One region of the Paenibacillus sophorae genome, then DNA from elsewhere that is predicted to be linked to it. Evidence: riboswitches for the same ligand, from Rfam matches in the RefSeq annotation. Region 1 holds a riboswitch; each other region holds the start of a gene.
What was found. Region 1 has a riboswitch for thiamine pyrophosphate ahead of KP014_RS05075 (ABC transporter substrate-binding protein). Riboswitches for the same ligand answer to the same signal wherever they lie in the genome.
Positions count from the first base shown of each region.

Region 2: it holds a riboswitch for thiamine pyrophosphate, as region 1 does, so the genes downstream of both, KP014_RS16270 (ABC transporter ATP-binding protein) here and KP014_RS05075 (ABC transporter substrate-binding protein) in region 1, are expected to answer to the same signal.
Region 3: it holds a riboswitch for thiamine pyrophosphate, as region 1 does, so the genes downstream of both, KP014_RS12355 (thiamine phosphate synthase) here and KP014_RS05075 (ABC transporter substrate-binding protein) in region 1, are expected to answer to the same signal.
Region 4: it holds a riboswitch for thiamine pyrophosphate, as region 1 does, so the genes downstream of both, thiC (phosphomethylpyrimidine synthase ThiC) here and KP014_RS05075 (ABC transporter substrate-binding protein) in region 1, are expected to answer to the same signal.

Region 1 covers NZ_CP076607.1:1,048,758-1,054,238, forward strand. The annotation lists gene KP014_RS05060 (ABC transporter ATP-binding protein) at 1-180, opposite strand, end outside; gene KP014_RS05065 (ABC transporter permease) at 369-1,130, opposite strand; gene KP014_RS05070 (thiamine-binding protein) at 1,127-1,420, opposite strand; gene KP014_RS05075 (ABC transporter substrate-binding protein) at 1,504-2,571, opposite strand; TPP riboswitch at 2,771-2,883, opposite strand; gene KP014_RS05080 (EAL domain-containing protein) at 3,213-4,265, shown strand; gene KP014_RS05085 (response regulator transcription factor) at 4,340-5,014, shown strand; gene KP014_RS05090 (sensor histidine kinase) at 5,011-5,481, shown strand, end outside.
Region 2 covers NZ_CP076607.1:3,442,237-3,447,717, reverse strand. The annotation lists gene KP014_RS16290 (aminoglycoside phosphotransferase family protein) at 1-242, shown strand, start outside; partial or broken gene KP014_RS28850 (S-layer homology domain-containing protein) at 324-461, shown strand; gene KP014_RS16280 (alpha/beta hydrolase) at 747-1,700, opposite strand; partial or broken gene KP014_RS16275 (pentapeptide repeat-containing protein) at 2,316-2,759, shown strand; TPP riboswitch at 2,847-2,950, shown strand; gene KP014_RS16270 (ABC transporter ATP-binding protein) at 3,064-3,825, shown strand; gene KP014_RS16265 (ABC transporter permease) at 3,806-4,579, shown strand; gene KP014_RS16260 (ABC transporter substrate-binding protein) at 4,579-5,481, shown strand, end outside.
Region 3 covers NZ_CP076607.1:2,630,553-2,636,033, forward strand. The annotation lists gene KP014_RS12345 (hypothetical protein) at 1-166, shown strand, start outside; gene KP014_RS12350 (SDR family oxidoreductase) at 378-1,250, shown strand; TPP riboswitch at 1,388-1,489, shown strand; gene KP014_RS12355 (thiamine phosphate synthase) at 1,603-2,253, shown strand; gene thiS (sulfur carrier protein ThiS) at 2,259-2,462, shown strand; gene KP014_RS12365 (ThiF family adenylyltransferase) at 2,468-3,496, shown strand; gene KP014_RS12370 (thiazole synthase) at 3,540-4,310, shown strand; gene thiH (2-iminoacetate synthase ThiH) at 4,329-5,447, shown strand.
Region 4 covers NZ_CP076607.1:3,949,007-3,954,487, forward strand. The annotation lists gene KP014_RS18645 (S8 family serine peptidase) at 1-666, shown strand, start outside; gene KP014_RS18650 (hypothetical protein) at 813-980, shown strand; gene KP014_RS18655 (helix-turn-helix transcriptional regulator) at 1,125-2,084, opposite strand; gene KP014_RS18660 (Gfo/Idh/MocA family protein) at 2,204-3,142, shown strand; TPP riboswitch at 3,184-3,297, shown strand; gene thiC (phosphomethylpyrimidine synthase ThiC) at 3,382-5,118, shown strand; gene KP014_RS18670 (nuclear transport factor 2 family protein) at 5,298-5,481, opposite strand, start outside.

The DNA.
Region 1 (5,481 bases):
GGTGCCCGCATCCGGCTTGACCAGTCCGCCGATAATGTGGAAGAGCGTGCTTTTGCCGCAACCTGATGGGCCAACGATGGATACGAACTCCTGCCGTTTCACCGTCAGCGACACCTGCTCCAGCACCGGAATGCCCCGCCCTCGCTGGGAGAATGATTTGGAGATACCTGAGACCTCCAGCGCGGGAGTTTCGCGATCCGAACCCGGTGATAGCGCGTCCGAAACAGGGGAATGTCCGCCGCTAGGGGACGGCCCTTCCTCCAAGTCTCCCTCTGAAGACGAAATTGTCTTACGCGTCAACTTCAGCCGCCTCCTTCTATAACTTTTTTCCATGCAACTTTTTTATACACGTTTCTGTGCGACCGCTTCTATGCGTCCCGCTGCGGCTTCCAGCGGACCAGCCATTTCTCCAGCAGGGCGACAGCGGCGAACAGCAGCAGACTAAGCAGTACAATAAGGATAATGGCAATAAACATCCGGTCTGTGCGGTAAGCCGATTTCTGCAGCTGCATATAATAGCCGAGCCCTTCGCCCGAGCCGATAAGCTCCGCTACGACGGCGCCTGTAACGGCGTAAGCAGCGGATATTTTTATACCGGAGAACAGGGAGGGCAGCGCATGAGGCAGCTCCAGCTTGGAGAAGATTTGCCACCTTGTCGCTCCGGCCATCTTCATAAATTGAAGCATCATGCGGTCGGTTTGGGCGAGTCCGCCCATCCCAGCGACCGCCACGGGAAAGAAACACACAAGTGTAATGAGAATAACCTTTGGCAGCAGGCCGAAGCCGAACCAGATCACCAGCAGCGGGCCGAGCGCGATAATCGGCACATTCTGGCTTAAGATAAGCAGCGGGTACAGCGCGCGCCTCGCTCCGGGCAGGATATGCAGCAGCACGGCGGCGGCAAGGCCGACGGCGACCCCAATCGGAAAGCCGGTCATAGTCAGGCGCAGCGTCGCCAGGGTGTGTCCTTCAATGGAGGACGCGTTGGCGACGGCCTCGTGCCATACATCTATGGGAGCAGGCAAGATCCATTTTTCCACATGGAACCAGGAAACCGACAGCTGCCACAGCGCCAAAAACAAGATGACCGCCACAAGGGGCGGCCAGATTTGTCTCCACCTGGAACTCACGGGCGATATTTCTCCGTCAGCTTGTCCATGCTGATTCCGCCCGGATTATGGGCGATCTTTACCTGCGAGATGACGCTGGGGCAGCCCGCTTCGATTAGCGCCTCCTGCATCTCCCGGACAATTTCCAGCAGGTCGGCGAGCTCGCCTTCCATCGTCGTCTCCAGCGCATTCACTTGATGCTTCACGCCGGAACGCTGAATCACTTCAATTGCTTTGTCCACGTATGGGATTACGTCTTCGCCTCCCGGCGTTTTCGGAATCACTTGAATGCTCAGCAGCGTACTTGCCATTCCTATCATCCTTTCATGCCGTTAATACTTTCATGCCATTAATTGTAAACTAAATGAACCAAAAGCTTAACTTTATTAAGTTCTTACTGCCCGTCCGGCAAAAATTCGTTGGTAAACGCCTTGTCGGCCTCCAGCGGTTTGTCCAGCAGCTTCAGCCCGTACATCCAGTCGGCGTAATTTTTCCATACAGCGGTCTTCTGCTCACCCCACCGGGCGGCGTCGTCCTTGTATTTCGGGCTGAGCCATTCCTGGCTGGCCTGAACGAGCTTCGCGTCAAGATCGGGAACCGCCTTGATCAGAATATCGGCAGCCTCCTTCGGATGGTCGATCGCATATTGATAACCCCTAGACGTTGCCTTCAAAAAGGCTTTGACCACCTCTGGATTCTCGGCGATCTCTTTCTCGCTTGTCGTCAGCACCGGCGTGTAGTAATCGAGCTGCGGCGCGTAATCCTTCAAATACAGCATATCCAGCGGCTCGCCGCGCAGCTTCGCTTCAATACCGGTCCAAGCGTAGAAGATCCAGGCAAAGTCAATGTCACGCTTAACAGCCGTAAAATAGTCCGCTTCGCCGATGGTGACCTGCTTGACCTTCTTCACGTCGCCGCCGACCGGGTCCATAATGGCCTTCATGGAAGCTTCTTCGACCGGCGATCCCCAGCCGCCGTAAGTTTTGCCTTCGAAATTCTTCGGCGACTTGATGCCCCGGTCGACCGGAGCCGCGAAGCCGGATGTGTTATGCTGGATAATCGCCGCGATGGACACGAGTGGGACGCCCTGAATACGTGCCAGCGTCAGACTGTCCTGTGCGCCGACGCCGAAGGCGGCTTCTCCCGAGGTGACCATCGTATCTGCGCCCGCCGATCCCGGCTGCACAATATCTACATCAAGGCCCTCCTCCGCGTAGTAGCCGAGCTCTTTGGCGACATACAGTCCGGTGTGATTCGTGTTCGGCGTCCAGTCGAGCGCGACCTTTACCGGCGTCGCCGCTTTGGGCGAGCTTTGGGCGGAAGCGGATGCCTCCGGCGAAGCGGAAGCAGGGGTTCCCTGAGCGCCGCCCGCGTTTCCTCCCGAATTATTGCCGCCGCATCCCGCCGCTGTCAGTATGAACAGGCAGGTTAGGCACAGTGATAACCATTTTTTGACTCCCATTATATAGTCTCTCCTTTGTCTTGCCGCCCCGGGCAGCGATGCCTGAAGCGGCGGGTATTCCCGCTTCCATAAAAGCTTACCTGCAAATCACGAAGCCGCTTGGGGGACCACGGGAATTTGCGCAAACCTGAAATGCCAAAAAAGCGCCCCTGAACATTCGGGACGCGGCGGAGTGCATGACGGCGGCGGTCTCTTTACGACCACGCGCTTAAGGCTTTCCTACGCTGGCATTATCCAGATCAGGTATAAGGGTCAGTATCTTGCGGGATACACTCTCAGCCGGCCATAATTCCAGCACCCCAAGGTTTATGAAGTTTCGGGTATTCCTTGCTGTTTACGCTGTAATTATAGACGCAAGGTTCTGAAGTTGTCCAGTACCATGGCCGATTCTGAAGCCGTCATTTAATAATACCGCCGCCCATGTGCCAGGGAACAGTGCATGGAAGACGCCATCAGTGCGAAGTATTGGAGAAAAGCACGGTATTTGCCGGGAAATAACCTGGGAAATTAAAAAATCGGGATATGGAAAAAAATTACGCGAAATATGGCGGTTATTTGGGGTGAATTTCCGTCTTTTCCAGAAAAACATGCTATAATGACCTCAGGTTGCTGCATTTTTGTGGGCCAAAAGGAGGGTGTTCATGAACTGTATTCATTGTTCCCCTATTGAACCAATTGAAGACAAGGGAATCCTAAAAATTCGGCGCGCATCTCCTTCACTTGCATCCGCTGTTCAAGCGTCCGGTTTTATACTTAAATCTTTTCGGGAAGAGGTATGCGAGATTTCTTACAGCACCCGGGAACAGCTGCTGAATGTGATGAAGCTGATCGAGTCCGCGAAGGAAGCGGCGCTTCTGACCATATCCATAATCGGAACAGGAGCCGCAAGTGAGTTGGAACGGTGGATGTCGCTCTCCCAGCTTCAGGTCCGCTTTAGCAATCATTCACTCATCGATATTATCGCCAATAAAGAATTTTGCAGCTATTTGCAGCCGATTGTCGATTCTTCCGAGAAGATTGTCGGCTTTGAGTTTTTGCTGCGGCCGCTGCAGCAAGGCACGCCGTTTCAGCCGCATATACTGTTTGAGGTGGCAAGAGAAAGCGGATTTCATTCCTTTTTGGACCGGGCCGCGCGCATCTCCGCCATCGAATCCAGCGCCAAGCTGCTGCCTCACGGAATTAAACGGTTCATCAATTTTCTGCCCTCTTCCATTTATGACCCCCAATACTGTCTGACCCATACATTTGAGGCGATCGAGCAGCAGGGCCTAAGGCCGGAGGATTTTGTGTTTGAGGTGGTGGAAACGGAAGAAATCGAAGATATTTCGCATCTCACCTATATATTTGCCGAGTGCCGAAGCCATGGCGCTTTTGTTGCGCTCGACGACGTCGGCGCGGGCTACTCCACGGTGGAGGTGATGTCCAGCCTAAAGCCGGATTATGTGAAGATTGACCGGGGGCTGATCAGCTTTTGCGATCAGGATGCCGGCAAGCAGCAAGCCGTTAAGGAGATTATGGAGAGAGCCGGAGAGTTTGGCGGAATAGTGCTGGCCGAAGGAATCGAGCGGCGGGAGGAATTTCAGTTCTGCCGGGAGCTCGGTATTCCTTTGGCGCAGGGCTACCTGTTCGGCAAGCCTGCGCAGGCGCCGCCAAGGCATTTTCTCATGCAGACGGAATTTGTTAATATGGAATAATAACGCCTTTGCGCGCCGGACAGATCTTTTCGAGTAAGTCCGGCCAGCACGAAGGGCAAGAAGGAGGTGCTGCCATGAGCGGCACTTTGCTGTATATCGAGGACGATCCGCAAATTGCCGGTCCCGTCGCCAGAGATCTGAAGGATCGCGGCTATGCCGTCCGTTGGCTGCAGAGTGGAGAACGGGCCGTGGAAGAGGCGGATGGCTGCCAGTTGGTTATTCTGGATGTCATGCTGCCGGGATTGGACGGATTCACGGTGGGCCAGCGATTAAAGAAGATTTTTCCTGACATTCCCATTCTGATGCTCTCAGCGAGAACGTCCATCGACGACAAGCTTCAGGGTCTGGGGTTCGCCGATGATTATTTGACCAAACCGTTTCATCCGGATGAGCTTGCCGCGAGAATCGGGGTTTTGCTGCGGCGTGCGGGCAGCATTTCATCTTCGCCGCTTTCACTGGGGCATCTAACCGTCTATGAAGAGGAGAACCGGATTGTTCTGGCGGAGAGCGGGGAAGAAATACCGCTGACGGGCAAGCAGTTTCAGATTTTCTTTTACCTCTTGCGCCACCTCGGCCAGATTATGACCAAAGAACAAATTTATGAAGCGGTCTGGGGGGAGCCCTATATGGAAGGGGACAAGACCCTGATGGTACATATCCGTTATTTGCGCGAAAAGCTGGAGAAAGACCCTGCAATGCCGGAAATTATTGAGACGGTCCGGGGCATCGGATACAGGGTCAAGGCATGATAAGAAGGAACAGAACCCGAGGACGTCTTCCTGGATTCCGCCAATCGCTGTTGTCGCGGTACATGCTGATTATCGCGGCAGCCGTGATGTTCTTGCCCGTTATCCTTACTCTTAATATCATCTTAGTTTCCCTTTCCAGCCACTGGTTTGAGATACGGCGAGACGACAGAACGAAGGCCGAGCTGGAGCTCTACTCCAGCACTGCCAACTTGGAGAATAGATGGCATGAAGCGGCTCGTCTGCTTGCGGGCAAATCTCCCCGGGAGATTGACACGCGCATAAGGGAACTGGGCGGGAGTTACCAATACGCTTCTATGTTCTGGGTGGACGGAACCGGGGTCACCCGGCTGTCGCTTCCTGCGCAGAAGAAGGCGCGCGGGAGCGCCTCCGACAAGGAGACCTCCGTCCCGGGGACATGGACGGTTTCTTCGGCGATCGCCTTTATGAAAGAAAGCATCAATCGTGAT
Region 2 (5,481 bases), 2.4 Mb from region 1:
TCTATATGGCGATGGCCCTTATATCGTCCGTGGTATGGAGCATTAAGTTCGTACCTGAAGAGACAGACGGTATGATGGCCAGAATCCATCGCGTGATGGAGGATCATGCCGGTTTCGGATCCGTTAGACCCAAATGGTACATTGAATTGTCTGCTGCCGCTGGAGATCAAAGGCCGGACCGGCAAGGACGGAGTGCCCAGGGTATGGGACATGATGGAGCGTTTCGGACTCGCCGGGTATGAACTGGCCTACCCGTATGAGTAGTTCGGCGGAATGTACCAGCGGGCCGCTTTTCTCCGCACATTTTCATACCAAGGCGGCATCAGCGTTCCCTCGTCTACAAGATCAACACGCTGGATAAAGACGGGAAATTCAATCCGGGAAGCAAGCTGACTCGGGCCGAGGCGGCGGTTATGATGTATAATGCGCTGGAGTATTTGAAGGCTCACGGAAATAAGTAATCCATATTAGTATTACGATTCGCGGGCCGCGAAAACGGCCTGATTCGATGTCCGCCTAGATAAATAAGGCTTGTCTTTCCTGAAATTCGCAAAAATCGCGACCATCATAGTCATTTTTCAATTAGGATGAAAAAAACTGATACAAACAGACCTGATAAGGAGTTTCCTCATCAGGTCTATTGTTTATGAAGGACTACTAACACTGAGTTATTAAAAAATTGTAGCCTGTTGGTCCGAATTTATTGCACCGATGCAAGTTAAGATACATCCCCCTCATTGGCAGGGTTATTGAAACCCGTCTTTTAGCCAAGCGCTGGCCAGAGATATTGCACTTTTGGCTGCGGCAGTGTCTGATAATGCATTCAACATAACGAAGTCATGGATTATTCCTTGATAACGTACCGCAGTGACATCAACACCAGCCTCTCGAAGTTTATTCGCATAAGCTTCACCTTCGTCCCGCAGGACATCAGCTTCGGCTGTAATGATCAGAGCCGGCGGAAGACCGCGAAGCTGCTCGGTAGTTGCCCTCAGCGGGGAGGCCGTAATCTGGTTTCTTTCCTCAGAATCGCTTGTATACTGATCCCAGAACCACTTCATCCCGTCCCGGCGTAAAAAGTATCCTTCGGCGAATTGATGATAGGATTCCGTATCAAATGAAGCATCCGTAACCGGGTAGAAAAGGAGCTGTTGTCCAATAGCAGGACCACTGCGCTCTTTGGCCAGCAGCGTGATTGCCGCAGTCATGTTGCCGCCGACACTATCGCCGGCTACGGCCAAGCGATCCGAATCAAGCCCGTGTTCTTTGCCGTGCTCTGCGATCCACTGCAGCACAGCATAGATTTCTTCAATAGCCGTAGGATACTTCACTTCAGGGGACAGACTGTAATTCGGGAATACAAGTGCAGCTCCACTCTTCACAGCCAATTCACGGATCAACCGATCATGGGTGTGTGCGTTGCCGAACACCCAACCTGCACCATGTATGTACAGAATGACAGCCAGGTTCTTCTCAGCAACGTGTTTCGGACGTAGAATCCGAATGGATACGTGGCCGCTTGGACCACCTGTAATACTGATATCTTCAATGTCCACGTCTGGCTTTTGAACCTCGCCCGCCTGGGCTTCATCGACCGCAATCCGCCCCTGTTCAGGTCCTAAATCAAATAAAAATGGCGGATTGGCTGTTGCCTTAACAAAATTTTGTGCTTCCGGTTCAAGAACAGGTTTTTTCTCCATGTTTTTTCATTCTCCCTCTATCATTTTATTTTGGCTAACTAGCTTCTTGATGAATGTTCCAAGCCAATCCGGCTGAGAAAGCCCCGTTAGAAACTGAAAATCAATGGCACCAAGTCCCATTCCGGCGGCGATCATTTTGGCGAACCCACTGGAGACAAGAGGAAAAGTATAGTGTACCGAATGAAGCTGAGAATATCGTTGCGGAAAGATAATCAAGTGCCAACATTAACTCGGAAACAGCGAGCAGGATTAACGCTAATCCCTTGTATCTGTTATTGTTCATGTTTAAACTTCCTTTCTTTTTTTGAATCAGACCATCAGAAACGTACAAGTACGGAGTTGTTACAGGAAGGTAATTTCCCACTTTTATAGATCAATCAATCTAAAATGACTAAAATATTGGTAGCTTGTTTATCGCTTCAACTACAGATGCACTAAAGAAAAGACAGCGCTCAGGATCAGACCATGTATGACCGGCTGATGTCAGCCGATCCTGCGAAAGCGGCAAAGATTGATGATAATGCGGCTTTGCAGCTTTAACTTGAAGACCGGATAAACGAGAAATGCCATTTAAAGAGCACCCACAAGACAGTAGAGCGTTCATTTTGGTCATAGCGGAATGTTCTTGAAAAAACGGAAGAGCTCACCCGTCTGAATCCGCGCTCGATTCTGGAGCTTAACGTCCCCGCCCATCGGGCGATTGTCAATGACCTGCTTCTGCAAGCAAGCGAACGGGTACGGGCCAAAGCTGCGCCAATGCCTAATAAAAATCAAAAATTACAGAACAAAATCCGTAGGGGAAGCAACTTTATAGGCGCAAATCTAAGAGGAGCCGGCCTTAGAGGCGCTAACTTGAGAGGCGCTTTGCTCATTGCATCCGACCTGAGAGATTCCGACATGAGAATGACTGATCTGATCGGCGCCGACTTTAGAGATGCCGACTTAAGCGGCGCTGACCTCACAGGAAGCGTTTTTCTCACGCAGGCGCAAGTTAATTCAGCTAAAGGCGATATGGCTACCAAGCTGCTGCCTTCCGTAAGCATTCCCGATCATTGGTGACTTCGAATCCGTTAGACCCAAATGGTACATTGAGGGAACGGCCCGGAATATGGTATAGTTGATAAGTTCATAACCGAATAAAGACCGCAATTTCACTAGGGGAGTCGTCCGACTGAGACGAAGCCGCGAGCTTCGGACCCTTGGAACCTGATCTGGATTATACCAGCGGAGGGAAGTGGAACCTGAAGCTTACCTATCTACGCCCCGTACGGCCAGCGCTTGTACGGCGGATAATTGGGGGCCCGTCCATTTCCTTCCGGATTTGGACGGGCCTTTATTCATTTATAAGGAGGGTTGACCGACTATCGAAGAGCTTTTATCTCTCCGCCGCCTTTCTTTTTCGTTTCCGCAGCAGAAGCTCGTATTCTCGGATCTTTCGTTAACGGTCCGCCAGGGTGAATTCGTCAGCATTATTGGCGCCAGCGGCTGTGGCAAAAGCACGCTGTTCAAAGCGATAGCCGGACTGCTTGCCGAGGCGCAGGGAGAAATCGCGCTGCAAGGCAGCGCCCGCGGTGAGAACCGGCTCGGCCAAATCGCCTACATGCCTCAGCAGGACCTGCTGCTGCCCTGGCGGACGGTGCTGGACAACTGTCTGCTGCCGCTAGAGATCAAAGGCCGGGCCGGTAAGGGCGGAGCAGCTACGGTATGGGAAATGCTGGAGCGTTTCGGACTCGCCGGTTATGAGCTTGCCTATCCGCATGAGCTATCCGGCGGGATGCGCCAGCGGGCCGCTTTTCTCCGTACACTGATGACCGGCGGAGAGCTGATGCTGCTTGATGAGCCATTCGGCGCGCTTGACGCCATGACGAAGCGGGACATGCACCGCTGGCTGCTGGAGCTGTGGGGAGAGCTGGGGCGGACCGTTATGTTCATCACGCATGATCTGGAGGAAGCTATTCTGCTCAGTGACCGCATCTTTCTGATGCCGTCCGGCAGCGTCGGCCCCCTTCAAGAGCTGAACGTGGGACTGCCAAGACCCCGGCGGCTGGAAATGAATTACGAGCTTGGCTTTGTCTCTTTGCGGGCCGAGCTGGAGCGGAGGCTGTATGAAACGCGCACCGTTTAAGGAAGGATCTCGCCGCTACGGAGCCTTCCTTCTCCTGCTGCTGTTGATTCTCGCCGTGTGGGAAGCTTCCGTACGCTCAGGATATGTTCCGTCCTTTATCCTCCCTGCACCCTCCGTGGTCTGGACCGCATTGGTACAGAACGCCGGACTGCTGCTGGGCACGCATCTGCCAGCCACGCTTGAAGAAGTGGCTGTCGGCTGTCTGATGTCGCTGGTTGGCGGCATTCTGCTCGGGATCGGCATGCACCTTTCCCGGACATTAGAAAAAGCGCTCTATCCCTTTATCATCATCAGCCAGACGATTCCGCTGATTGCGCTCTCCCCCATTTTTATTATGTGGTTCGGTTATTCGCTGTGGAGCAAGGTCGCCGTCGTCTTTCTGACCGCATTCTTTCCAGTCGTCGTCGGCGTATACGACGGGCTCGCCAAAAGCGGCGGCGCCTATAAGGAGCTGCTGCTGACTATGGGCGCGAACCGCAGGCAGCTGCTGGTCAAGGTCGGCATTCCGCTTGCGCTCCCCTCCTTTTTCTCGGGGCTGAAGCTGTCGGTGGTGTACTGCGTGATCGGTGCAACCATCGGAGAATGGCTGGGAGGAACGCGCGGACTTGGTTACTACAGCCGCCGCATGGCGGGAAGCCTGCACAGCGCCGAGATGTTCGCAGCGATTGCTCTCCTGTCGGGTCTCGGTGTAGTACTTTTCCTGGCCGTACGGCTGCTGGAGCATCAGATTCTTAAGAAAAGAGGTTCTAATTGATGAAATCTTTTACCCGTATTAAAAATTTATTGCTTCTGCCTGCTATCTCGCTTCTTCTGTTAACGGCCGCTTGCGGCGGCTCCGCGCCATCCGGCGATTCCGCGGCCTCCGCTTCTCCTTCGCCTGCCGCTTCTCAAACCGAAAGTCCGGCGGAGCCTGCGCACAAGCTGACGCTTATGCTCGACTGGTACCCGAACGCCGTGCATTCTTTTTTGTACACCGCTCAGGAAAAGGGCTTCTTCGCCAAACGGGGAATTAATGTGGAGATCCAGATGCCGGCGGACACGAATGACGCGCTGAAGCTCGTCGCGGCAGGCAAGGTCGATCTGGCGCTGAGCTACCAGCCGCAGGTGCTGATGGCCCGGGGGGAGAAGATTCCCGTGAAAGCACTGGCCTCCATTGTCCGTCATCCGCTGACTCACCTGATGGTCCCTGCGGACAGTTCCGTACATACGCCGAAGGATTTGGCTGGCAAAGCGGTGGGGTATTCTTCCATTCCACTGTATGAAGCGATGGTTAAGACGATGGTCAAAGCCGATGGCGGAGATCCGGAGAAGGTGAACTTTGTGGATGTGGGCTATGACTTAATTCCGGCCATTTCCACCGGGCAGACTGACGCCATAATGGGCGGTTTCATCAACCATGAACAGCTCATTTTGCAAAAAGAAGGCCATCCCGTCACCTCCATTGACCCTGCAAAATATGGCGTGCCGGATTATTCCGAGCTTGTGCTGGTTGCAAGCGATGAGGGAATTAATCAGCATAAAGATGATTTCATCAAGTTTCTGACAGCGATGCGGGAAGGCCAAGCATACGTGAATGAGCATCCCGATGAGGCGCTGTCCATCCTGCTTGCGCATGAAGACGGGACCGCTCCGCTCGACAAGGAAATTGAGACGCAG
Region 3 (5,481 bases), 1.6 Mb from region 1:
CGCCTTGGGCGGCGTTATAAGCAAGCCGCTGCGGCTTGCGGCCGCAGGCATGAAGCAGAGCCGCGACGTCTCCAGCGAAACCGGCAAAATCCGCACGTTGAGCGCGTTGCTGGCGGTATGCTTGCTGGTTATGGTTTTCTTTATGGTTTTTAATGAGATTATTTGAATAGCAGCATAGCCCGGCCAATTTCGCCCGTCTCCGAAAGGAGGCGTGTGTTTTGCTATTGTGAGAACTTCGGTTTGTCTGGACTCCGCTTGTGTTTGATCTTCATGCGATTGGTTAAATTAATTACCGTAAAGGGAACGAATAATTGTACATCCCCAAGACATCCTAAGGAAAGTCTAAATTTAACAACTTTTCGAAAGGAGAATGAAGTATGTCTACGAGCAATCAACAAAGCCAGAAGACATTGCCGCCGCAGCATCAGGATCGCAGGCCCGGTCTGGAATCGGAGATGACGCCCCGGCCTAAATACGAACCGGCGGCATACAAAGCAGCGGGCAAGCTGCTCGGTAAAGCGGCCCTGATCACAGGCGGAGACAGCGGCATCGGCCGCGCGGTAGCCGTGGCTTTTGCCAAGGAGGGAGCAGATATAGTCATTTCTTATCTGAACGAGCACTCCGACGCGGAGGAGACGAAGCGCCAGGTCGAACAGGAAGGACGCAAATGTGTTCTCGTCTCCGGCGATATCGGTGTCGAAGTATTCTGCCAGGATCTTATCAACAAAACAGTGAACGGTCTGGGCAAGCTTGATATTCTTATTAACAATGCAGCGGAGCAGCATCCGCAAGAAAAGATCGAGGATATCAGCTCCGAGCAGTTGGAGCGGACGTTCCGCACCAATATTTTCTCGATGTTCTATTTGACAAAAGCAGCTATGCCCCACTTGAAAGAAGGCTCGACCATCGTCAATACGACGTCGATTACAGCTTACAGAGGAAATCCTCAACTGCTGGACTACTCGTCCACCAAAGGCGCGATCCTCAGCTTTACGCGTTCGCTCGCGATGAATTTAGTGGATAAAGGCATCCGCGTCAACGCGGTTGCGCCGGGTCCGATCTGGACGCCGCTCATTCCGTCCACCTTCGATGAGAAGAAGGTCAGCGAGTTCGGCGGAACACAGCCAATGAAACGACCGGGACAGCCTGAAGAACTGGCTCCGGCTTTTGTCTACCTGGCTTCCGATGATTCATCGTATGTAACCGGCCAGGTTATTCATGTGAATGGCGGCGAAATCGTTAACGGTTGACGACTCTCAACGTATTAAGCGGATTTCCGCTGAATATGCAAGCCCCGATCCAAGTCAAGCGGATTGGGGCTTTTTCATGAAAAGGTGGTATGAAAAGGAAATTTATGATACGCTGTGAAAGATCAATAGTTGCATAGCGTGAACACTAGGGGTGCCGCAAGGCTGAGACGAACGCAAGGTTCGGACCCTTTGAACCTGATCTGGTTTATACCAGCGTAGGGAAGTGGAGAGTGAATATCTGCATCCGGGCCTGTCAAGGCTCGATCCCATTTGCAGTTTCCGGCCGCCTTCCTTCGGGAGGGCGGTTTTTTGTGCTGCTTATGACAAATAAACACAGGAGGCGAATAGGGCTATGTGTCCGCCAAAGTCAAAGGATCCCGAAATTCATCTCATATCCGGCAGCGGGGCGATAATGGACAGCTTTATTCTTATCGCTGCGGCCGTAGGGCCCTTTGTAGACTATATTCATTTACGGGAAAAATCGCGTACAGCAGAAGAATTGTTCAAAGCGGTGGAGAAGATGCGCAGCCTTGGGATACCGCTTGAACAAATCGTTGTGAACGACAGGCTGGACGTCGCACTGGCTTCCGGCGCCGGAGGCGTTCAGCTTGCGGGGCACAGCCTCCCAACCGCCGCGGCCCGCCCGCTGTCTCAGAGCCTGCGCATCGGGCGCTCCGTCCATTCCCCGGATGAAGCAGCCGCTGCCGCAAACGAAGGGGCGGATTACTGCCTGTACGGGCATGTATACGCCTCGGCCAGCAAGCCGGGTCTTCCAGGGCGGGGGCTGGATCGGCTTGCGGAAACCGTGCGCGCCTGCCGGGTTCCGGTCATTGCGATTGGCGGCATTGAACCGGGCAATGCAGGACAGGTGATTTCACGCGGCGCGGCGGGCATTGCCGTACTCTCGGGTATCTGCGGCGCGTCTGATCCTGTGGCGGCTGCAAAGTCTTACCGGGCTGCAGTCAGGACAGCTGTTCAGGCAGCCCGCAATGAAAGGAGGTGAGGGCAATGAAGCTCTATATCAACGGGAACGAGATCGAGCTGGACGAAGCTTGCGCTACGCTTGCGGATCTGCTGAGCCGACCCGAATGGAAAGAAAGGCGGATGGTCGTTGAACTGAACGGCATGATTGTGGGTAGGGATAATTACGGAACAATCCCCCTTGCCGACGGGGACCGCATCGAGCTTGTGCATTTTGTGGGAGGAGGCTGAGGCCGGTGAATTTCGCCGGAGAGGACAGATACAGCAGGCAGGAGCGGTTTTACGGAATCGGAGCCGAAGGTCAGAAGAAGCTGGCGCAGGCGAAGGTTCTGATTATTGGCGCAGGGGCGCTTGGCTCCGCATGCGCGGAGACGATGGTGCGCTCGGGTGTGGGCAAGGTGACCCTCGTCGACCGGGATTATGTGGAGTGGAGCAACCTGCAGCGTCAAAATTTGTTCAGCGAGCAGGATGCGGCTGAGCGGATTCCCAAAGCGGTAGCTGCCGCCCGCAGGCTTCGCAGCGTTAACTCCTCTGTGGAAGTTGAAGGAATCGTTGCGGATATTACAGCGGAGGAAATCAGCCTCTATACACGCGGCATAGACCTTATTCTTGATGCGGCGGACAATTTCGAGGTGCGGATGATCGTAAACGATATTGCCGCGCGGGACGGAATTCCCTGGATCTATGGCGCCTGCACCGGCAGCTACGGCATTTCAATGACGATTGTTCCAGGCCAGAGCGCCTGCCTTCACTGTCTGCTGGACAGTGTTCCAGCCGGAGGGGATACCTGCGACACGGCCGGCATAATCGGTCCCGCCGTGCAGATGACGGCTGCCTACCAGACGGCCGAAGCGCTGAAGTGGCTCTCAGGGAACGTTAGCGCGCTGCGCGGGACACTGGTCTCTTTCGATCTGTGGACGAATCGTTACTCGTCGGTGGATACGTCCAAGCTGAAGCGCGCCGACTGCCCGTCCTGCGGCGCTAAACGCACTTATCCTTATTTATCGCCGGGCAGCCATTCCAGAACGGCCGTACTCTGCGGGCGGGATACGGTGCAGATTCGCCCGCCAAGGCCGACGAGGCTTGATCTGGAGGAGTGGGAGCGGCGGCTGTCCGCCTATGGCCGGGCAGAGCGGAATCCCTTTATGCTGTCTTTGACACTGGACCAGCACCGTATGGCGATCTTTCCCGATGGACGGGTGCTCGTTCACGGAACGGGCGATCCAGCCGAAGCCCGGTCGCTGTATCACCGTTATTTTGGCTAGCCTATCAAGCATTCTATTAACCGAATAGGGGAGGATTATTATTATGCAGGATGCATTACATATCGGGGGCAAAGCCCTGTCCAGCCGTCTGTTCATCGGAACCGGCAAATACAGCCGCAACACGCTGATTCCGGAGGTAATCGCCCGTTCAGGCTCCGAAGTAATCACAGTGGCGCTTCGTAGAGTCGATCCCTCTTCGCGGGAGGAGAACATTCTAAGCCATATTCCGCAGCAGATGACCCTTCTGCCCAATACTTCCGGCGCACGCACCGCAGAAGAAGCCGTGCGTATCGCCCGCTTGGCCAGAGCGGCAGGGATGGGGAACTGGGTGAAGATCGAAGTCATTAACGACCAGAGATATTTGCTGCCGGATAATCTGGAGACGATCCGTGCTACGGAAATTCTGGCTGCCGAAGGCTTCATCGTCCTTCCCTACATGAGCCCGGATCTGTCTGCGGCTTTCCGGCTGAGAGACGCGGGAGCAGCGGCGGTGATGCCGCTGGGGGCGCCTATCGGAAGCAACCGCGGCTTGCGGACGAAGGAGCTGATCTCCATCCTGATTGAAGAGGCCGGCCTGCCGGTCATTGTGGATGCCGGAATCGGCCGTCCGTCGGAGGCAGCGGAAGCGATGGAGATGGGCGCGGCCGCCGTGCTGCTGAATACGGCGATTGCCACAGCCCGTGATCCGCTCGGCATGGCGGAAGCTTTTCGCGGCGCGGTTGCAGCCGGCCGGCAGGCGTATCTGGCCGGGCTGGGCCCGATTCAGCAGGAGGCGGAAGCTTCTTCGCCTTTGACCGGTTTCTTGAACGTATAGGAAGGGGGACTGAGACTGTTGAGCTTTTATGAGTCACTGATGATCTTGGAGCGTATTCCCTTTAAGGAATTGTGGCAGAAGTACACGAGGGAAGATGTCATGCGGGCGCTGGCCAAGGAGAAGCTGGACAAGGAAGATCTGCTTGCCCTGCTGTCACCGGCGGCCGGCCAGCATTTGGAAGAAATGGCGCGGAAGGCGCAGCGCATCACCCGCTCGCATTTCGGCCATGCCGTTCAGCTGTTCACACCAATGTATGTGGCGGATTATTGCGTCAACCACTGTACGTACTGCAGCTTTAGCGCCATTCATGATTTTCCGCGCAAGAAGCTGACGCTGGAAGAAGTTGAAGCGGAAGCGGCAGCAATTGCCTCTACGGGACTACGCCATATTCTGCTGCTGACGGGGGAATCGCGAAAGGACTCTCCGGTCGGTTACGTTAAAGATTGCGTAAAGGTGCTCCGAAAGTATTTCTCTTCCATCAGCATCGAGGTCAATCCGCTGTCGATGGAGGAATACAAGGAATTGGCCGATGCGGGTGTGGACGGTTTGACTCTATTCCAGGAGGTCTACCACCAGGAGACGTACAGCAAGCTGCATGTCAAAGGACCGAAGCGTAATTTCAGGGCCCGGCTTGATGCTCCTGAACGTGGCTGTCAGGCGGGCTTCCGCTCCGTCAACATCGGCGCGCTGCTCGGTTTGTACGATTGGCGGCAGGAAGCGTTCATGACGGCGATGCACGCAAGTTATCTTCAGGACCGTTATCCCGGCTGTGAGATCAGCCTGTCTCCGCCGCGTTTCCGTCCCTATCTCGGAAGCTTTAACCCCGAATCGGACGTGACCGACCGCGCGCTGGTACAGATTATACTGGCTTACCGGCTGTTCCTGCCCCGTTCCGGCATTACTTTGTCCACAAGAGAACCCGCTGAATTGCGGGACCGCCTTGTGCACTTGGGGGTAACCAAAATGTCGGCAGGCGTCTCGACTGAGGTAGGCGGGCATACCAGTGACGGCGGAACGCCGCAGTTTGAAATTTCCGATAGCCGAAGCGTGCCGGAAATCAGAGATATGCTGTACAGCAGCGGGCTTCAGCCGGTGTTCAAGGATTGGGATATTCTTGCCGAAAGCTCCATGCGCTGACGGAGGAGTTCAAGAGTTTAAGCCAACCATTCTC
Region 4 (5,481 bases), 2.9 Mb from region 1:
AATGGCGATACGGTTGAATATCCCGCAAAATACGATTCCGCTATTGCAGTAGCCGCAGTAGATTCATCTAATATTCGTGCCAGCTTTTCGTCGACGGGTCCAAAAGTTGAAGTGTCAGCACCGGGTGTTTCCATCTACTCCACGTATTTGAATAATGGTTATGCAAGAATGTCCGGTACTTCAATGGCTACTCCTTATACTACGGGTATACTTGCCCTTCTTAAACAGCAGAATCCTGCTCTAACCAATATTGAACTTCGGGATAAGCTTGATCAGAACGTTGTGGACCTCGGGGCTGCGGGGCGTGATACACTTACAGGATACGGATTAATTCAGGCCCAAGCTCAACCAGTTGAATCTAACAAGACAGTCATAAGTGTTACTACAGATAAAGATTCCTACTTAAAAGGAGAAACCGTTACTGTAGAAGCTACAGTTAAGGACTCCAATTTAATTGCTTTGAACGGGGCGACGGTAAACTTAACGATTACCTCTCCTAGCGGAAGCCAAACTAATGCAGTTCAGACCACCGATTCTAGCGGGACAGTTGTATTCAATATAGCTACTAATAAAAAAACTAAGATAGGAACCTACAATATTAATGTTCAATCGTCCTTATCCGGTTACTCAAGCAGTAATGCAACCACGCAATATACTATAAACTAGTAATATCATTGCCGGTTATTGAACCTACTTTCCCCTATTGGCTGAGACTGTCTCGCTGTAATAACCCGCCCTGCTGAACCGGTTGCCGCCCGCCCGCATAGAATACTGTGAAATGAAGCAATATGCGCAAAGGTGGAATCTATTACATGTCCAAGAACAAGCGCGGCAAAGCGCTCTGGCGCATGCCTTCCCGCGGGAGGGGAACTTGCCCCCTGTGCGGCAGCACACGGATCAAACTATTATATACGGCCAAAGGACTTCAAGGCGAAAAGCTGACGGTATGCAAAAAATGTCAGGGCAAACAGGCGAGGTAACATTCACACAGAGCCGTATCGGCATAAAGTTTTCTAGTCTCGTTGTGCAACAGCCTCACAATGCGGTTGACTCACGGGTTATCCAATTTTTATTAGAGACGGGTAACCCGTGTCCTCCTTGTCCCGAAAGCTGTATCCCCCTATTCAATCCCCATAAAAAGTACGAAGCTCATCCAGCTTATCTTTGATAAAAGCTCTAAGCTCTTCAGGCGCAACGACCTCGCCGCAGCCGATCAGTTCCAGAATATCGCGGCAGGCCGCTTCATAACCATACATATTCACCGTCAGAAGGGCCGTATTCTGTTCCCAAGCGGTATGCAGAATCTCCAGCTTGTTCCGCAAATTCACGCTCGGCTCTTTCACCCTGAGAATTACCGGATAAACCTCCCTCTCTTGCCGCGACCGCTTAAATGACTGATTGCTGCCTTTCCAATAATGTTCCAATGAGAAGTCCGCCGGAATTTCGAACCCTCCCTCTAACTGTTCAGCAGCTGATATTCGCTCGCATTTAAACGTCCGGACTTCCTCCACCATTTCACTGTATGCAGCCAGATACCATTCACCCTGCTTCACCACCAGCCCATAAGGCCGAACATCTCGAATAGACAACTCTCCTCCCGGCTTGCGGTAATGGATCGTCAGCTTATGCGATTTCCAAAGCGCGGCACGAACCGTTTCCAGGCAGGGAGCATCAGGGCGCTCGCGCCACCAGGGCGTATCGTCAAAATAAAACCGGGACTTAGCCTTATGCAAATCCGGTTTGTATTCATCCGGCAGCGTTTTTTCCAGCTTCAGCAGCGCGCTCCGGAGCTTATGTCCTGATTCGGTTCCCGCGCCGGAATAAATGCCAAGTCCCGTCAGATACAGGTGAACGACGTCGTCATTATGTAAACTTTTTAGATCAACGGTATACCCTTCCATCAGCGAAAGACCGCCGGACGGCCCCGGAGCGCTGACAATCGGTACACCGGATTCAGCCAGCGTATCCACATCGCGGTAAATTGAACGGACGGAGGTTTCCAGCGCTTCCGCCAGCTCTTTTGCTTTCAGCTTCCCTCTTGATTCCAGCAGCAATAATATCGCAACCAGCCGATGCAGCCTCATAACACCCCTCCTTTTATCAGCGGACAGAAAATTTCACAGACAGCCTCAAATCATTGCCATTCTGCTGTCAACAATACAAGTATATCATAGGTCCATAACCTTTGAAGGAGTTGGAACTTATGAATGTAGCTGTGCTCGGAACAGGATTTGGAACATATCATGCCAAGCTGCTGAAGTCAGTGGATCTGTGTGGACGATTGATCGTGTTCGGCAGGAACGATGCTAAGCTGGCGCAACTGGAGAAGGAGCTAAATGTAGAGATTGCCCGGGATATTGGCGGTATTTTGCGCGATCCGGATATTGATGTCATCGACCTGTGCCTGCCGACCTCTCTTCACTGCGAGGTTGCGGTCAAGGCGCTTGAGCATGGAAAGCATGTGTTCTGCGAAACGCCCGTATGCTGCTCGGTGGAAGAGGCTGCGGCCATGCTGGATGCGGAAAGAAGCTCCGGCAAAAGAGTCCTCGTTAACCGGTTTATCCATTTTGACCCGGCTTACGCCTTTTTGCGCGAATCCTGCCTGAAGGGTACATACGGCAAGCTGCTGTCTCTCACTTTAAAAAGGGAAACGCCGCCGCTCTGGGGGGACCTCGGATTGGACACCATCCCTGTGAATCTCATGATCCATGAGTTGGATATTATTGGCGGGATCATGGATTCTCCGGAGCTTATCTCCGCCTGGGGAACGGAATATAGGGATGCGCGCCAGTCGCTGGTCCGGGCCGTATTCGGGCGGGACGGCGCGATTGCGGAAATCGTCTCTTCCTCGGGAATGCCTGACGGATATCCCTTTACTGTCGGCTATGAAGCGTATTTTGAATCAGGCAAGCTGGTTTTTCTGGAAAAGGATTCTGGTAATCAGTCTGATGCTGCTTTAACGGAATATACCGCCTCCGGCGCACGGCGTCTCGTTTTGAAAGAGATTAATCCGTATGCCGCCACCTTGGAACATGCGCTGCAAAGCTTACATCACGGGACAAATTCACTCCTTTCCTTGGAGAACGCGGCCGAGTCTCTGGCTAACGCGCTGGGAATCCGGCGGCAAATAAAGCAAAAGTAGCTTGTGCTTTTCCAGCGATTAGGATATTCTGTAATAGACAACTTCATAGACACGGGAGCTCGGAAACAGCCGGGCTGAGAGGATGGCCCTATGCCATCGACCGTAATACCTGATCTGGGTAATGCCAGCGGAGGAATCGTCACAGGCTTTGTATGTTCAAAGACCGCTTCTTCGGGTGCGGTCTTTTTTGCGTACCTGGCCTCCTCCGGCGCTTCACACCATTAAGAGGAGGAATTGAAATGACAAGTCAAAGTCAAAAAGTGTACGTTAAAGGTTCGCGGGAGGATATTCGGGTGCCGATGCGCGAGATTGCGCTGAGCGATACTGCCGGGGTTGATGGCGTATCGGAAAATGCTCCCGTGCGGGTATACGATGCAAGCGGCCCCTACACCGACTGCCAAGTCGTTACCGACATCCGGGAAGGGCTGTCCCCGTTCCGCCGGAACTGGATATTGGAACGCGGAGATGCGGAGGAATACGAGGGCCGGAATGTAAAGCCAGAGGATAACGGACTGCGGAATACGGAGCAGGACCCTAACGCAGAAGTTTTTCCGGGATTAAGACGGAAGCCGCTGCGCGCGAAGAGCGGCGCCAACGTGACACAGATGCATTATGCCCGCAAAGGGATCATCACGCCGGAAATGGAGTTCATTGCAATTCGCGAAAATGTCGATCCGGCGTTTGTCCGGGACGAAGTCGCCAGCGGCAGAGCTATTATTCCTTGCAACGTCAATCACCCGGAAAGCGAGCCGATGATCATCGGGCGGAACTTTCTAGTAAAGATCAACGCTAATATCGGAAATTCCGCGGTCTCCTCCTCTATTGACGAAGAAGTAGAGAAGATGCACTGGGCCACCCGCTGGGGCTCGGATACTATTATGGATCTTTCCACAGGCCGCCATATTCATACGACCCGGGAATGGATTATCCGCAACTCTCCGGTTCCTGTCGGCACGGTGCCGCTCTATCAGGCGCTGGAAAAAGTCGGCGGTCAGGCGCATGAGCTGAGCTGGGAAATTTTTCGCGATACGCTGATTGAGCAGGCGGAACAGGGTGTCGACTATTTCACAATTCATGCGGGTGTGCTGCTCCGTTATGTTCCATTGACGGCAAAAAGAGTTACGGGTATCGTTTCCCGAGGCGGCTCGATCATGGCGGCCTGGTGCCTCGCCCATCATCAGGAGAACTTCCTGTATACCCATTTTGAGGATATCTGTAAAATCATGAAGGCTTACGACATCGCATTCTCTCTTGGAGACGGCCTGCGGCCGGGCTCCATCGCCGATGCCAATGACGAAGCGCAGTTCGCCGAACTGGACACCCTGGGTGAGCTGACCGAGATTGCCTGGAAGCATGATGTGCAGGTTATGATTGAAGGACCGGGCCATGTTCCGATGCACAAAATTAAGGAAAATGTCGACCGCCAAATGGAAGTGTGCAAGGAGGCTCCTTTTTACACACTGGGGCCGCTTACGACGGATATCGCTCCAGGCTACGACCATATTACTTCAGCCATCGGCGCAGCGATGATCGGCTGGTTCGGCACCGCCATGCTCTGCTACGTGACGCCCAAAGAGCATTTGGGACTTCCGAACAAGGACGATGTCCGTGAAGGCGTCATCGCCTATAAGATCGCGGCGCACGCGGCCGATCTGGCCAAAGGACATCCCGGAGCCCAGGAGCGGGACGACGCGCTGTCCAAAGCCCGGTTCGAATTCCGCTGGAAGGACCAATTCCAGCTGTCGCTCGATCCTGAGCGGGCGATCGAATATCACGACGAGACCTTGCCTGCGGAGGGCGCCAAGACGGCGCATTTCTGCTCCATGTGCGGACCGAAATTTTGCAGCATGAGAATCACGCAGGACATCCGGGAGTATGCCAAGCAACATAATCTGGAGGACAGCGAGGCGATTGAGCGGGGAATGAAGGAGAAATCGCAGCAGTTTGCGGAGGCGGAGCACGGATTGTATCTTTAATTTTTAAGGTTATGAAGCGGCAGTCTAAAGAAGTCTTAGGCTGCCGCTGTTTATTGAGTATCCTTCTCTTGTTTGCTTAGTCTTTGTTCAATTTCCGTATTTCTTTTTCCAATCCTCTGACCACTCGTAAAAAGTCATTCCTGTTACTTCCTCTAACGTTTGACCATAGTAATTGGATATTATTGCTGCTGCGCTTTGTAAACTTCCAGGAACGAGGACTCTTCCCCAAGAGCTGCAAGCGCGACAACCGGATTCCAATAATCCTTGTAGTGAACGATCTTGTTTTCCTTCGTTTCAATCACGGAAATATAACTTTGCAGATAAGGCTTACCGGTTATTATGGCCTGCCCTTCTTCGATTCCA